DNA from 3 places in the Kitasatospora sp. NPDC059462 genome. Region 2 is predicted to be linked to each of the others. Evidence: riboswitches for the same ligand, from Rfam matches in the RefSeq annotation. Region 2 holds a riboswitch; each other region holds the start of a gene.
The links. Region 2 has a riboswitch for cyclic di-AMP ahead of ACFXAM_RS24485 (NlpC/P60 family protein). Riboswitches for the same ligand answer to the same signal wherever they lie in the genome.
Positions count from the first base shown of each region.

Region 1 (5,299 bases), on a different contig from region 2:
CCCAGACGCCCGGGCGCACGGCACGGACCGGCGCCGGGGCGGGCACGTCCAGGGCGAGCAGGCCGCGCACCCGGGCGCGCTCCAGGCCGCCGAAGCCGCGGGCGGCGGCGGTCAGCGCGGCCAGCACCGGCAGGCCGAGCACGGTGACCACGGTGCCGACGCCGAAGGAGAACAGCGCGACCGCGACGGCGAAGCCGGCGACCGCCGACGGCAGGCCGGTCAGCGTGAAGCCGACCTCGCGGTAGAAGTAGGAGGTGAACGGGGCCCGCCAGGCGTACGGCGGCTCCTCGATGCGGCGGGCCACGGCGTGGCGCTCGCCGCCGTCGTACGCGTGGTGGTCGTACTCGTCGCGCTGCATGCTGTGGGTGCTCATGGCCGGTCTCGGTCCCTCGGGTCGGTCGCGGGTCGGGCTCGTGGGGTCTGTCCTGCTGACCCCCTCAGCCTGTCAAAACGCGCCCGGGCCGGACATCCGGCTCCCCGGCGAACCGGGGGTGGGGTTATCCCCCCTGAACGGCGCCCCCGGCCGGTTCGTCGTCGGCGAGCAGCGCGTACTGGTAGGCGTCGCGCCAGCCGTCGTGGCGCCGGTAGTCGTGCCGGACCCGGCCCTCCAGCCGGAAGCCCGCCCTGGTCAGCACCCGGACCGAGGCGGCGTTGTCGACATCGGCCCGGGCCTCCAGCCGGTGCAGGCCGAGCGGGCCGAAGGCGAGGTCCCGCAGCAGCCCGACGACCTCGCCCGCGTAGCCGAGCCCCCAGACGTCGCGGCGCAGCGCGTAGCCGAGGTGGGCGGCCCCGTGCGGGCGCAGACCGAGCGCGGCGTTGCCGATCGGGACGGCGCGGGCCGGGTCGTCGGCGTCCGCGAGGCGGACGACGGCCAGCCGGTAGACCTCCCGGGGCTCCCGCTCCGCCTCCTCCAGGTACTGGGCGACCTGGTCGGCGCAGGTCTCGTGGTCGCGCGGCGCGAACGGCAGGTAGCGGGTGGCCTCCGGGTCGCCGAACACCGCGTGCAGCGCCGCCACGTCCTCGGGGGTGTGGTGGAACTCGCGGACGGCCAGCCGGCGGCCGGTGAGTCGGACGGGGACCATGGCTCCCGACCCTACCCCCGACCAGCGGTTACGGTTCGTGGTTATGGAAGACGAAGACCTGCGGCTCGCCCCGCGCACCAAGGCCGCCGAACTGCTCGCCTGGGCGGAGGCGGAGGGCCGCGAGCCGGTCGCCGAGGCCCCGCTGCGGGCGGTGCTGGCGCTGCTGGAGCTGGGCGGCGGCAGGATGCACGACGGCTGGCCGGAACTGACCTCCGCCGCGGTGGAGCACCTGCTGTACGAGCGCCTGTACCTGTACGTCCAGCCGGAGCCGGGGCAGGATCCGCTGGCGTACGGCGCGGCGGTGCGGCTGCTGGTCGACCACCAGCGGGCGGCGAAGCGGCTGAACGCCAAGCGCCAGGAACGGCTGCACGCGGAGGCCGAGTGGCAGGGCGAGGTGGCGGCCGGGCTGCTGCGCCGGGCGGACCTGGTGACCTGGCCCCGGCTGTACGCGCTGCTGCTGCGCACGGCCGGGGTGGACACCGGCGACGGGGCGGCGGTGCGGGCCTGGCTGGAGGGGTTCCGGGAGCTCCCGGCGCGGGAGCGGACGGCGGCGTTCACGGCGCTGGAGGCGGACGGCGTGCTGGACCCCGTGGACGACGGGGGCTGGGACGGCGGGGCGCGGACACTGGCGGTCGGCATGGCCACCGACGGCGCCCGGCGGCTGCTGGAGCAGGGGCTGATGGAGCGCAGCTACCGGAACCTGGCGGAGCTGACGGCGCTGGGCCGGCCGATGCCGGAGGAGCTGGCCGGGGACTTCGGGGCGTTCGAGGAGGCCGCGGTCGGGGCGGCGCTGGAGCTGGCCGGCGCGTGGACGGTGCCGGGGCTGCCGCGGCTGCTGGTCGAGGAGTTCCCGGAACTGGCGCCGGAGCCGGGTCAGGCGGAGATCGACGCGTACCTGGCCGGGCTGGAGCCGGCCGGGGACGAGGCCGGCGACGGGGACGGCGCCGAGGCCCCGGACCGGGCCGGGGACGGGCTCGCGGCCGGGGCGTAGGAGCGCGCGAGGGGCCCCGGCCGGACGGCCGGGGCCCCTGGGCGCGGGCGGGGAGGCGTCAGGGGGTGACGCCGCGCTGCTCGAACCAGGCCTCCGGGTCGACGGGCGCGCCGCCGCCGGGGCGGACCTCGACGTGCAGGTGGGCGCCGGTGACGTTGCCGGTCGCGCCGACCTTGCCGATCTGCTGGCCGGGGACGACCTTGCCGGAGCCCTTGATGATCGAGGAGAGGTGGCAGTACCAGATCTCGGTGCCGTCGGGCAGCGTCTCGACGATCCGGTAGCCGTAGGCGCCGGCCCAGCCGGCCGAGGTGATGGTGCCCTGGCCGACCGCGTAGACCGGCTCGCCCTGGTCGGCGGCGAAGTCCAGGCCGGTGTGCAGGTGGGCCCAGTAGCGGGCGCTCTGGCCGTAGTGGGCGGAGAGCCGGTAGTCGCGCACCGGCAGCTTGATGGCGGCGAGCTTGGCCTTCTCGGCCTCCTCGGCGGCGCGCTTGGCCTGCTCCTGCTGGGCGACCTGGGCGGCGCGCTTGGCCTCGGCCTCCTGGGCGGCCTGGACGCGGGCGTTCTCCTCGGCCGCGGTGCGCTGGCTGTCGGCCTGCTGCTGGATGCGGGCGGCGAGGGCGAGGCCGGGGTCGGCGGAGAGGGTGGCCGGCAGCTCGTCGGGCGCCTCGACGGCGGGCGCGGCGGCCGGGGTGGCGGAGGCGAAGCCGGTGGCGCCCAGGGTGGCGGCGACGGCGGTGACGCCGAGCAGCGGAGCGGTGCCGCGGCCCTGACGGGGCATCCGGTGCCGGCTGGTCCCGTCGGCCGGCGGGGCGGTCTCGTCGGCGGGGCCGCCGAAGGGGCCGTGCCCGGTGAACGGGCCGGGGTGGTCGAGCAGCTGGGTGCCGGACGGGTGTGCCGGGGTGTGCGTCGACGCCACGGAGGCGCGCTCCTTTCCTTCCTTCGCGCCTACCGGGTTAGCTGACGGGTTCGGAGCAGGAAGGTCTCCTACGGCCGGGCCTGGGCCTGGCCGATTCACCCCAAGGAACGTGGTTCCCCGGCTCCCTGGCCTGCCCGGAGGCCGGCCGGCGGGATTAGGCGACGGCGCACGGTGCCGTCTGGGTACGGCGTTGCGGACCGCGCTGCGTTATCAAACGTTAATCCGAGAGCCCCCCGATTCCAAGCCGTCCGTTGCCGGCGGCGGGATACGGACCGGGTACCACGCGACCCGATGGGCGATTTGGGACGTTTGATGACAACTGACACTACCGAACGTGTCGGGACGTCAACGAACGACCCCTCACTTGAGTACGCCTACTCATGTGCGACCGGGCCGGGCGCGGCCATCCTGACGCCATGAGCGCACCGATGCAGTCCCGCACCACGGCCGCGTACCACATCCAGGCCGTGCTGTCCTTCGCCCTCTCCGCCGCCGCCCTCGGCATCGGGATCGCCTTCCTCCCGGTGGAGCCGTGGACCCGGGCGTTCCTCGCCCTCGGCCTGCTCTACACGATCACCTCCACCTTCACCCTCGCCAAGGTGGTCCGGGACAAGCAGGAGACCTCCGAGCTGGTGACCCGGGTCGACCAGGCGCGGCTGGACAAGCTGCTGGCCGAGCACGACCCGTTCCGGGTGGAGGGCGTCTGACCGGACGCCGACGGCGGGTCGCGGCCGGACGGGCGGGCGAGAGTCGATAGCTTGACGGCTAAGGCTATTAGCCTTAGCTTTATGGCTATCGGCACTCCGCCGACGGTCCCGCCCCAGGAGGCTCCCCATGAACGGCACCCTCGCCCCCGTCACCCGCCACCTCGACCTGCCCGGCGGCCGGATCGCCTTCGACGACACCGCGCACGGCGAGGGCGTCCCGGTCGTGCTGCTCCCCGGGATGCTCGACAGCCGGGCCGCCTACCGGCACCTGCGCCCGCTGCTGGCCGCCGCCGGCCGCCGGGTGATCACCATGGACCTGCGCGGCTTCGGCGAGTCCTCGATCCTCTGGGACGACTACTCCCCCGCCGCGATCGCCGGTGACGTCCTCGCCCTGCTGGACCACCTGGGCATCGAGCGGGCCGTGCTGGCCGGCAACTCCTACACCGGCGCCAGCGTCGTGAAGGCCGCCGGGGACGCCCCCGGCCGGGTCGCCGGCATCGTCCTGCTGGACGCCTTCGTCGAGAACGTGCCGCCGAACGCGCTGCAGCGCCTGGTGGTCGGTGCGATGGGCGCGATGCTGGTGCGCTCGCCCGGGTTCTGGGGCCTCTACCACCGCACGATGGCCTTCCCCGGCCCCAAGCCGGCCGACCACGAGGAGTACGTGGCCGGGCTGGTCGCCGCGATGCGCACCCCGGGCCGCAGGACCGCCACCCGCGGCTACGTGCGCGGCGACTCCGCGCCCGTCGGCTGGACGGCCGCCGTGCGCTGCCCGGCGCTGGTGGTGATGGGCTCGAAGGACCCCGACTTCGCGAAGCCGGAGCTGGTCGCCGACCGGCAGGCCGCCGCGCTGAACGCCCGCAAGGTGATGATCGAGGGCGCGGGCCACTACCCGATGGCCGACCACCCGCGGGCCACCGCCGACGCCCTGCTGTCCTTCCTCGCCGACCTGGCCTGAGCGCCGCCGCCGTCCCGAAGCGTCCCGAGCCCGTCCCCCGCCCCCGCCCCCCGTTCCCAGGAGAACCGCAGTGCCCCGAGTCGGACTGACCCCCGAGCAGGTCGTCGGCCACGCCCTCGCCCTCATCGACGAGCAGGGCCCCGAGGCCCTCACCCTGGCCGCCGTGGCCGCCCGCGCCGGGGTCGCCACCCCCTCGCTGTACAAGCACGTCAGCGGCGGCCTGGCCGAACTGCGCCGGCTGGTGGCCGTCCGGGTGACCGGGGAGCTGGCCGACCGGCTCGCCGAGGCGGCACTCGGCCGCAGCGGGGACGCCGCGGTCGCCGCCGTCCTGCGGGCGTACCACGCCTACGCCACCGAGCACCCGCACCGCTACGGCGCCCTGCCGCAGGCCCCGCAGCCGGACCCGGACCTCACCGCGGCGGCCGGCCGGCTGGTCGGGGTGATCGTCGCGGTGCTGCGCGAGTACGGGCTGGAGGGCTCCGAGGCGATCCACGCCGCCCGCACCTTCCGCTCGCTGGCCCACGGCTTCGCCGCCCTGTCCACCGGCGGCGCCTTCCAGCTCGCCGAGGACCTCGGGGAGACCCAGCAGCGGATGATCACCGTGCTGACCGCCGGTCTGCGCGGCTGGCCCCGCCCCTGAGCGGCGGG
Region 1 is NZ_JBHYUU010000238.1:5,151-10,449, forward strand. Features, by position in the region: gene ACFXAM_RS34950 (sensor domain-containing protein) at 1-373, opposite strand, end outside; gene ACFXAM_RS34955 (GNAT family N-acetyltransferase) at 498-1,082, opposite strand; gene ACFXAM_RS34960 (hypothetical protein) at 1,126-2,073, shown strand; gene ACFXAM_RS34965 (M23 family metallopeptidase) at 2,132-2,989, opposite strand; cyclic di-AMP (ydaO/yuaA leader) riboswitch at 3,002-3,160, opposite strand; gene ACFXAM_RS34970 (YiaA/YiaB family inner membrane protein) at 3,406-3,696, shown strand; gene ACFXAM_RS34975 (alpha/beta fold hydrolase) at 3,824-4,651, shown strand; gene ACFXAM_RS34980 (TetR/AcrR family transcriptional regulator) at 4,722-5,291, shown strand.
Region 1: it holds a riboswitch for cyclic di-AMP, as region 2 does, so the genes downstream of both, ACFXAM_RS34965 (M23 family metallopeptidase) here and ACFXAM_RS24485 (NlpC/P60 family protein) in region 2, are expected to answer to the same signal.

Region 2 (5,299 bases):
GGCGGGCCGCGCCGGGGCGGCCCCGGGCAGTGACAGCTGGACCAGCCCGCCGGCCGCGAGCAGCAGGGCGGTGCGCCGCGAGGGCCGGCGGCCGGCGGCGGGATCCGGGCGGCTCAGAGCCGGATCACCCCCGAGACGGGCATCGCGTTGACGGCCTCGTAGCGGACCTTGGCGCCCGGGTAGGGGGCGTGCACGATCACCCCGCCGCCGGCGTACATCCCGACGTGGTGCATGTCCCGGTAGAAGATCACCAGGTCTCCCGGCCGCGCTTCGGTGAGGCTGACCCGCCGCCCGGCGTACGCCTGGGCCTGCGAGGTGCGCGGCAGGGTCACTCCGGCCTGCCGCCAGCTCCAGTACATCAGACCGGAGCAGTCGAACGCCTTGGGCCCGGTGGATCCGTAGACGTAGGGCGCGCCGATCATCCGCACCGCGGCGGCCAGCGCGGCGGCGCCGCGTTCCGAGGCGGGCGGGGCGGTGCCGAAGTCCAGCCGGTCGGTGCCCCGGGTGGCCCGCTGCTCCGCCTCACGGGCGTCCTGGGCGGCGAGCCGGGCGCGCTCGACGGCGCCGAGGCCGTTGAGCAGCCGCTGCGCCTTGGCGAGCCGCTGCTGGATCTGCTGCTTGCTCTCGGCCAGCGCCTTGCGGGTCTGCTCCAGCTCGGCGAGCTTGGCGGTGGTCTCGGCCCGGCGCTGGTCGAGCACCCGCTGACGGCCCCGCAGCTCGTGCAGGGTCTCGTTCTGCCGCTCGGCGCTCTGGTCGAGGGCCCGGGCGCGGGAGAGGTAGGCCTCCGGGTCGGTGGAGAGCATCAGCTGGACGGTCCGGGTCATCCCGCCGCCGCGGTACTCGGCGCCGGCCACGGTGGCGAGTTCGCCGCGCAGCCGGTTGAGCTCGTCCTGGGAGACGGCGATCTGCTGCTGCAGATCGCCGGTCTCGTGCTGGAGCCGCTGCTGGGCCTCCTGGGCGGCGTTGAAGCGCTCGGAGGCCTGCTCGGCCTCGTCGTAGAGCTGCTCCACCTGTGCCTTGACGTCCTTGCGGTCGGCCGGGGCGTCCGGCGAGCCGGGCACGGCCCGGGCGCTGCCGCCGGCCGACACGCCCAACGCGGTGGCGGCCGCCGCGGTGAGCACCAGCGCCCGGGCGAGCACGTGCGCACCTGACAGCGGGGAACGGCGGTGCACGGCCATGCGACGTCGGCTCCGATCCTGGGCCCGGCCCGCCGCCGCACCGGAGCGGGCGGCTGTCGAAGCGGGCGTCCGGTGGCAGACGTTAGCGAGTCGGGGCAACCGATTCCAAACCCCTCCGAACCCGAATATTCGGACACTCCTCGGACATCAGATCGGTTCGCGGACCGAGCGTCCCGGCGGGCCGGGGAATGCCGCGGGCCCGGTCCCCCCGTGCGGGGGAACCGGGCCCGGCGGAGCCTGCCGACCGTGGGTCAGAGGCGCACGATGGTGTTGACCGGCATGTTGGACGCGGCCTCGTAGCGGACCGACGCGCCCGGCTTCGGGGCGTGGATGACCTGGCCGCCGCCGACGTAGATGCCCACGTGGTGGCGGTCGCCGTAGAAGATCACCAGGTCGCCGGGCTGGGCCTTGGAGATGTCCGAGCCGATCTGGGTGCCGGCGGTGGCCTGCGCCTGCGAGGTGCGCGGCAGCGACACGCCCGCCTGGGCGTACGCCCAGCCGGTGAGGCCCGAGCAGTCGAAGGAGTTCGGGCCGGTGGCGCCGTACACGTACGGGGAGCCGAGCTTGCTCTCCGCGGCGGCGATCGCGGCGGCGGCGCGCGAGCCGTTGGCGGCGGGCGCCGCCGGGGCGGCCGGCTTGGCGGTGGCGGCCGGGGCCGCCGGAGCGGCCGTGGACGGCGCGCTCGGGCTGGTGCGGTTGGCGTCGCGGGAGGCGCGCTCGGCGTCGGCCTTCTCCTTGGCGGCCTTGGCGGCCTCGGCCTTGGCGGCGTCCGCCTTGGCCTTGGCCTCGGCGGCGGCCTTCTCCTCGGCCGCGCGCAGCGCCTGGCGCTCCTGCTCGGTGAGCGTGTTGAGCAGGTCCTGGGCCTTCTGCAGCTTGCCCTGGACGTCCTCCTTCGAGGACTTCAGCTGCTGGGTGGTGGCCTCCAGCTCGGCGAGCTTGGCCTGGGTCTCGGTGCGGTCCTGGTCGAGCCTGCGCTGCTGCTCCTGGAGCTCCTTCAGCGCGCCGGACTGCGTGGAACCGGCCTGGTTCAGGGCGTCGGCCTGGCTGAGGAAGTTGTCCGGGCTGGCGGAGAGCATCAGCTGGACGGTCTGCGAGATGCCGCCCGTGCGGTACTGCTCGCCGGCGATCTCGGCGAGGCCGCCCTGCGCCTCGGTGACCGAGGCCTGCTGACGGGCCACCTTGTCCTGCAGCTCGGCGACCTGCTTCTGCAGCTCCTGCTGCTTGGCCTGGGCGCCGTTGTACTTCTCGGTGGCGACCTCGGCCTGCTCGTTGAGCTGGTCGACCTGCTCCTTGACCTGGTCCTTGGTCGGCGTCGGGTCGGCGTGGGCGCCGGACTGCGCGGAGAGGGCGACGGCAGCGGCGGCGACACCGGTCAGGATCGAGACACGGGTGCGGCCGGCGGGCTTGGGACGACGATGGGACGCCACGAAGGCGGACTCCTTCTTCCTCATCCGCCTACCGGGTGAGCTGACGGGTTCGGGCGGAAGCGTGCCCTACGACGCCTCACCCGCCGCTCGCGCGGCCGGCCTGGCGCCGATTCACCCCGGAGGAACGTGGTTCCCCGGCTCCGTTCCACAGCGGACCCCCGACTGCTGGGCCTTCACTCGGAGGGACGACCCGAAGGCGCCCTCCCGCTGCTTCACGAACTCGGCGGCGAACCCCGCCGCCACCCAGGCTGGGTGATCGACTGTGCGTGGTTCGAGGCACGACCCTAGTAACAGATCCGTGATCCGTTCAAATCCTTGTCAGAAAAAAGTCGGAAGAATACCCAAGTTCCCTTGTGAAAATGACCGAACGTGATCACATCCCCACATCGGGCTGATCATTCTCCGTCAGACGTTCGAATGCGCGGCCGAAACGTCAGCGCCACCCCCGGCCGGGGGTGGCGCTGATCACAGGAGCCGGAACGGGCCTCCGGGCGTGTCGTGGCGACCCGTCAGACGGCCCGCCGTCAGACCCGGCGGATCGTGTTGATCTTCATGGCGTCGGCCTTCATCACCTTCACCACGTCACCGGTGCGCGGCGCGTGCACCACCATGCCGTTGCCGATGTACATGCCGACGTGGCTGCGGTCGTCGCGGTAGATGACCAGGTCGCCCGGCTGGGCCTCGGCCAGGGAGGGCACCCGGGTGCCGTAGTTGCCCTGCGCCTGCGAGGTGCGCGGCAGCGAGACGCCGGCCTTGCCGTACGCCCAGACCATCAGGCCGGAGCAGTCGAAGGTGTTCGGGCCGACGTCGCCCCAGCCGTAGGGCGAGCCCTGCTTGCTCATCGCGAGGGCGACCGCGGAGCCCGCCTTGCCGCTCGCCTGCGGCAGGCTGCCCAGGTCGGTGCGCTCCGAGCCGCGGGAGGCGCGGTCGGCCTGCTGCTGCGCCGCCTTCAGGGCCGCGCGGTCGGCGGCGCTGAGCGAGTTCAGCAGCTCCTGGGCCTCCCGGAGCTTCTTGTTGACCTCGGCCTTGGTCTGGTTCAGGTCCTTGGTGGTGCTGTCCAGCGAGGCCAGCACGGCGGCCGCCTCGGCCTTCTGCTGGTCGAGCCGGCGCTGCTGGTCCTGGAGGCCCTTGAGCGCCTCGGCCTGGCTGGAGCTGGCCTGCTGGACGCTGGAGGCCTTGTCCAGGTAGCCGGACGGGTCGGAGGTGAGCATCAGCTGCACGGACGGGTCGATGCCGCCGGTGCGGTACTGCTCGCCCGCCACCTCGGCCAGCCCGGCCTGAAGCTGGGTCATCTGCTCCTGGCCGCGGGCCACCTGGTCCTGCAGCTGGTCCGCCTGCTTGCGCAGCTGGTCCGCGCGCTCCTTGGCCCCGTTGTACTTCTCGGTGGCCTGCTCGGCCTCTTCCTGCAACTGGTCGATCTGCGCCTTGACGTCGTCCTTCTTGGGCGACGGACTGGGCGCGGCGTGGGCGGCGACCTGGGCGGAGAGGGCGACCGCGGTCGCAGCGGCAGCGGTGAGCACGGAGACCCGCGCGCGGCTCGGCTGCTTGGGACGGCGGTGGGAGGCCAAGGGACCGGCTCCTTCTTCCAATGGCCTCACCCGAACGGGTGAGAATCCGGAAAATAGGTTTGACGCCAGACCCTAGTGAAGATCCACGCTTCGCGCCACTCCCCCGTTCGCGTGAACCCGAACCGTCCATCTGACTTCACAAAACACGCACAACACCGCAATCCCGGCGCTGACCAGCCGTCATACCGGCCGGGCCGCCCCGGGAACGGGCTACGGCCGGGCCAGCCGGTTGAGCAGCAGCACCGACGCGACGGGGCGCGCGCCGGCCTTCCGCACGCCCTCCGCGACCTCCCGGTCGGTGGAGACCACCACCACCGGACGCCCCTGCGGCTCGGCCCGGACCAGCCGGCGGATCAGCTCGTCCGCCGTCTCCCCGGTCCGGCTGAACCGCACCCGCACCCCGCGCGGCGGCGCCATGATCACCGGCACGTCCAGGTCCTGGCCGTCGAACACACAGGTGACCTCCGCCTGGGTGCGCTGCGCCAGCATCGCCAGCCCGCCCAGCAACCGGATCCGCTGCTGCTCCAGCGGCAGCGTCGGATAGCCCGTCTTGGTCACGTTGTAGCCGTCCACCACCAGATGGACCTGCGGGATCGCCAGCAGCTGGTCCAGCAGCGCCGGATCGTCCTCGGCCAGGCCGCGGCGCGCCACGTCGTGCGGCGAGGCCGCACCCGGCACCACCGCCTCCACCAGGTCCGCCGGGCGGATCTGGGACACCGGCAGCGCCAGCTCCCGCTGCAGCCCCTGCGCCGACTGCAGAACGGTGTCCAGCAGCAGCCGCAGCCGCATGTCCTCGACGCTGCGCCCCTCGCGGGCCGACCGGCGGCCCTGCTCGGCGGTGTTCTCCAGCTCCGTGATCCGGTGCCGCAGCCGGCGCGCCTCGGTCTCCGCCGCGCTCCGCTCGGCCGCCGCCTGCGCCCTGAGCGCCTCCAGCTCGCCGGTCACCTTGCGGGTCTCCGCCTGCGCCCGGCGGGTGTCGCTCTCCAGCGAACGCAGCCGGCGGCGCAGCGAGTCGGCCTCCCGCCGGACCTCCTCCGACTCGGCCCGCTGGCGCTCCAGGTCGGCCCGCGCCGCGGAGCGCAGCTCGGCCAGCTCGGCCTGCAGCTTCTCCACCAGCCGGGCCGCC
Region 2 is NZ_JBHYUU010000107.1:4,012-9,310, forward strand. Features, by position in the region: gene ACFXAM_RS24480 (NlpC/P60 family protein) at 114-1,178, opposite strand; gene ACFXAM_RS24485 (NlpC/P60 family protein) at 1,430-2,605, opposite strand; cyclic di-AMP (ydaO/yuaA leader) riboswitch at 2,616-2,768, opposite strand; gene ACFXAM_RS24490 (NlpC/P60 family protein) at 3,130-4,173, opposite strand; gene ACFXAM_RS24495 (NYN domain-containing protein) at 4,384-5,299, opposite strand, start outside.

Region 3 (5,299 bases), on a different contig from region 2:
GATGCCGCACAAGATGAACACCCGCTCGTGCGAGCGCGTCAACGGCCTGGCCGTCATCCTGCGCGGCTACGCGTCGATGACCGGCGAGCTGGCCGGCGACCAGTGGAACGAGGGCGACGTCTCCTGCTCGGTGGTCCGCCGGGTCGCGCTGCCGGACGCCTTCTTCGCCTTCGACGGCCTGCTGGAGACCTTCCTGACCGTCCTCGACGAGTTCGGCGCCTTCCCGGCCGTGATCGAGGCCGAGCTGGACCGCTACCTGCCGTTCCTGGCCACCACCAAGGTGCTGATGGGCGCGGTGCGGGCGGGTGTCGGCCGGGAGACCGGTCACGAGGTCATCAAGGAGCACGCCGTCGCCTCCGCGCTCGCGATGCGGGCCGGCGCCCGGGAGAACGAGCTGCTGGACCGGCTGGCGAACGACGAGCGGATCCCGCTGGACCGGGCCGCGCTGGATGCGCTGCTGGCCGACAAGCTGTCCTTCACCGGTGCGGCCGGGGCGCAGGTCGCCGAGGTCGTCCGCCAGGTCGAGGCCGTCGCGGCCGCATACCCGGAGGCCGCCAAGTACGCGCCGGGCGACATTCTCTGACGGAACGTCACGCCCGTCCGCCCGCCGCTCCGGCGGGCGGACGGCCGGGTCGCAGCCCCGTCGCCGGTCAGGCGGCGGGGCCCTCGCGGCGTTCGGCCGCGACCGGGGCCGGGTGGCCGGGGTCGAGCGGCGGGCCGTTGGTCGCGCAGGCGTAGCGGCAGTCCGGCTCCGCCACCGGGTGCGCGTCCTCGGGGGCCAGCACGTTGCCGTGGACGGCCACCAGCGCGGTCAGCCCGCCGGCCACCAGCAGCCCGGCACAGATCAGCATCGAGGTGCGGAAGGCGGAGTCGACCGCGTCCGGCACCTGGTAGGCGTCGCCGCTCAGCCCCGACAGTGCGGGCAGCGCCGCGACCGCCAGCAGCCCGGCCGCCCGGGCGGCGGCGTTGTTGACCCCGCTGGCGATGCCCGCGTGACGCACCTCCACCGCCGCCAGCACGGTGGCGGTCAGCGGCGCGACCAGCAGCACCATGCCGCTGCCCATCACGGCGACGGCGGGCAGCACGTCCGTCCAGTACGAGGCGCCGGGGCCGATCCGCAGCATCAGCAGGACGCCCGCCGCGCAGAGCAGCGGGCCGACGGTCAGCGGCAGCCGCGGGCCGATCCGCTTGCCGAGCCGGCCCGCCCGGGCCGACAGCACCAGCATGATCACGGTGATCGGCACCAGGGCCAGCCCGGAGACCAGCGGGGAGAACCCGGAGACGATCTGCAGCTGCACCACCAGCAGGAAGAAGACGCCGCTGAACGCCGCGTAGACGGTCAGGGTGACCAGGTTGACGGCGGTGAACAGCCGGGAGGAGAACAGGCCCAGCGGCAGCATCGGCTCCGGGGTGCGGCGCTCGACCGCCACGAAGGCGGCGCCGAGCAGCAGGCCCGCCGCCCCGGTGACCCAGACCGCGGGGGACAGGCCCTTCCCGGCGGCGGTCAGCGCATAGGTGACGGCGCCCAGCGCCAGGGCGGCCAGCACCGCGCCGAGCACGTCGAAGCGGCCGGTCGCGGACTCGTCGCGGCTCTCCGGCACGTGCCGGGCGGAGACCGCCACCACCAGCGCCGCCAGCGGCAGGTTCAGCAGGAAGATCCAGCGCCAGCCCGGGCCGTCCACCAGCCAGCCGCCGAGCAGCGGGCCGACCGCCGCCGAGACCCCGCCGAGGCCGGACCAGAGTCCGACCGCCGCCGAGCGGTCCTCCGGGTGGAAGACGGCCTGGAGCATCGCCAGCGAGCCCGGGGTGAGCAGCGCGCCGCCGACGCCCTGGACGGCGCGCGCGACGATCAGCACCTCGACGGTGGGCGCGGCGGCGCAGGCCGCGGAGGCGGCGGCGAACCAGACCACGCCGAGCAGGAAGACCCGGCGCCGGCCGTACCGGTCGCCGAGCGCTCCGCCGAGCAGGATCAGGCCCGCCAGGGTGAGCAGATAGGCGTTGAGCGTCCATTGCAGGGCGTCGAGTTGGGCGCCGAGGTCGGCGCCGATCCTGGGCAGCGCGACGTTCACGACGGTCCCGTCGAGCATCGCCATGCTGGAGCCGAGCACCGTCGCCAGTAGTACCCAGCGACCCTGCGCGGTGCCCAACCGCAGGGTGCCGGCCTCGGAGGTGGCCACGGCCCATGGTCGGTCCGGCGGGGCCCACGTGACAAGGGTCACCGGGGGTGTGTCGGGGGATGTCCTTTCCGTGAGTGATCGTGTACGCACTGGTTCCGGCATTGGCGCAGGGTTGCGGATCACGTGCGCGCGGTGAATGGATTGTGTGCGTACTGTGCATGCCTTTTCTGCGCAGCGTCACGGTGGGGCGGACTTTGGTCCCGGGCCGCGGAGATCGACATTGCTTCACCCGAACGGATGAGTTTTAGTTCAGCGACCGCCCGGCGTCAGCCCGGGTGGCCACCGGGTGGAACGCCTAGTCCTGCCGCTGCCCGGTGGTACGCAACGAACTCTGTACGGCAGGAGCGGGGGACCCACAGGTAAGTCGCCGGACCCGAATTCGCGGTCCGGCTAGGGGTGAAGCCGCCTTTTGCGGCCGGGCAACTCCAGCCCGAACCCGACAGCTCACCTCGCAGGCGTCGGAGAGGACATTTCCATGCCCGCACAGGCTCGTCGTATCGCCCTGCCCCGCGCCGCCCGCATCGGCATCGCCACCGCTGTCACCGGTGCCGCCTTCGCCCTCCCGCTGGTGACCACCGTCTCCGCCCAGGCGCACGAGGTTCCGGCCGCCAAGCCCGCCGCTCAGGCCGCCGCCCAGGCCGCGCCGGCCGCTCAGGCCGCTGCTCCCGCCGCCCAGGCCGAGGAGAGCTACAAGGTCGTCGGTGGGGACACCCTGTCGAAGATCGCCGACGCCAAGAACGTCACCGGTGGCTGGCAGGCGCTGTACGAGCACAACCGCTCGGTCGTCGGCGCCAACCCGAACCTGATCTTCCCGGGCCAGCAGCTCGCGCTCGGCACCAAGGCCGCCCCGGCCGCCAAGCCCGCCGCCCCGGCGGCCAAGCAGGCCGCGCCCGCCGCCAAGCAGGCCGCGAAGCCGGCCGCTCCGGCCGCCAAGCCGGCCGCCCCGGCGACCAAGCCCGCCGCTCCGGCCGCGAAGCCGGCCACCCCGGCGACCAAGCCGGCCGCCCCGGCCGCCAAGCCCGCCGTGCAGACCACCGTCGCCCCGGTGACCGCGACCCCGGTCGTCGCCGCCACCTCCGGCTACGTCGCCCCGCTGGCCAACCCGAAGCTCGGCACCGCCTACGGCGTGGCCGGCTCGATGTGGTCCTCCGGCCACCACACCGGCGCCGACTTCGTCGCCTCCACCGGCACCCCGCTGCGCGCCGTCGCCAACGGCACCGTGGTGAAGGCCGGCAACGGCGGCGCCTACGGCAACGAGGTCGAGATCAAGCTCGCCGACGGCAAGTACGCCCAGTACGCGCACCTGTCCTCGATCGGCGTGAAGGTCGGCCAGACCGTCACCGCCGGCCAGCAGATCGGCCTCTCCGGTGCGACCGGCAACGTGACCGGCCCGCACCTCCACTTCGAGATCCGCACCGGCTCGGAGTACGGCTCGGACATCGACCCGATCGCCTACCTGCGGGCGCGCGGCGTCGCGATCTGACCCTCCGGTCGGATCACCTCCGCCACCGCTGGGTGCGGGGCGAGACGGCTCCCCCGGGATGGTCATGTCGGGTGACCGCTCGACCGGGTGAGCACCGCACCTCCAGCGGATCGACGGGCGCGGGACACGCCCGTCCGGCCGGCCCGGTTCGCGAGACCTCCCTCGCGAGCCGGGCCGGCCGTCGTCGTCCCCCGGTCGAACGGGCCGGCCCGCGGCTCGAACAGGGCGTCAACCCGGCGGTGCTGACGCCGGGTCACCCCGCTTTGCGGGCCCGGGTGCGGCCCGCCGATGCTGTCGGCTTGTCATCGCCCGTCCGCTCCGGCGGGCGGCGCAGCCACGGCAGGTGAAGGGTGCCGGATGGCCATCCAGCGCGGGGACGCGACCGGGGACGTGACCGCGGGCGCGGGGCGGCGGGACGGGGTGGACCGGCTGAAGGCGGACTCGGTCGGTCTGCCGGGCGTGGTGTTCATGGCGGTCGCCACGGCGGCGCCGATCACCGCGATGACCGGCAACCTCCCGATCGTCATCGGCCAGGGCAACGGCGCCGGGGCGCCCGCCGCCTACGTGTTCGCGACCCTGGTGCTCACCGTCTTCTCGGTCGGCTACGTGGCGATGGCCCGTCACATCACCGCGGCCGGGGCGTTCTACGGCTACATCTCGCACGGGCTGGGCCGGGTGGTCGGGATGGCCTCGGGGCTGCTGGCGCTGCTCGCGTACGTCGTCTTCGAGGCGGCCGTCCTCGGCTTCTTCGCGTACGCGCTGCGCGCGCTGGTCGCGGCGCAGCTGGGGGTGGTGCTGCCGTGGGGCTGGTACGCGGGGCTCGGGCTGCTGGTGATCGCGGTGATGGCCTGGTTCGACCTGCACCTGACCGCGCGGGTGCTCGGGGTGGCGCTGGTGCTGGAGGTCGCGGTGCTGGGCGCCGTGTCGCTGGCCGTGCTGGTCACCGGCGGCGGGCCGGACGGGCTGGTGGCCGGGGAGGCGCTGGATCCGCTGAACGCCTTCCGCGGCGCCGGTGGCGCCGGTGGCGCCGGTGGCGCCGGCGGGGACGGCGGAGGGGCGGGCGCGGGGCTGGGGCTGTTCTTCGCGTTCTGCTCCTGGGTCGGCTTCGAGTCCACCGCGATGTACGGCGAGGAGTCCCGCGACCCGAAGCGGGTGGTGCCGAGGGCGACGCTGATCTCGGTGGTCGGCGTCGGGCTGTTCTACGTCTTCGTGTCCTGGATGATCGTCTCCGGCAACGGTGCGCGGCGCGCGGTGGAGGTGGCCCGCGGCGCGGTCCCCGGCAAGGACGGCAACAGCCTGTTCTTCGACCCGCTGGGCGCGCACCTCGGCGGCTGGGCGGTCACGGTCTTCCAGTGGCTGGTGGTGAGCGGCTCCTTCGCCTGCGCGATGGCCTTCCACCAGTGCGCGGCCCGGTACCTGTACGCGATCGGGCGCGAGGGGTTCGTCCACCCGGCGCTGGGGCGCACCCATCCGCGGCACGGCTCGCCGCACGTCGCCTCGGCGGCCCAGTCGGTGGTCGCGGCGGCGCTGGTGGCCGGGTTCCTGCTGGCCGGGATGGACCCCTACGCGCACCTGTACACGCTGCTGGCGCTGCTCGGGACGATGGCGATCCTGATCGTGCAGACGCTCTGCTCGTTCG
Region 3 is NZ_JBHYUU010000012.1:24,224-29,522, forward strand. Features, by position in the region: gene purB (adenylosuccinate lyase) at 1-583, shown strand, start outside; gene ACFXAM_RS05700 (MFS transporter) at 651-2,177, opposite strand; cyclic di-AMP (ydaO/yuaA leader) riboswitch at 2,490-2,650, shown strand; gene ACFXAM_RS05705 (peptidoglycan DD-metalloendopeptidase family protein) at 2,653-3,660, shown strand; gene ACFXAM_RS05710 (APC family permease) at 4,018-5,299, shown strand, end outside.
Region 3: it holds a riboswitch for cyclic di-AMP, as region 2 does, so the genes downstream of both, ACFXAM_RS05705 (peptidoglycan DD-metalloendopeptidase family protein) here and ACFXAM_RS24485 (NlpC/P60 family protein) in region 2, are expected to answer to the same signal.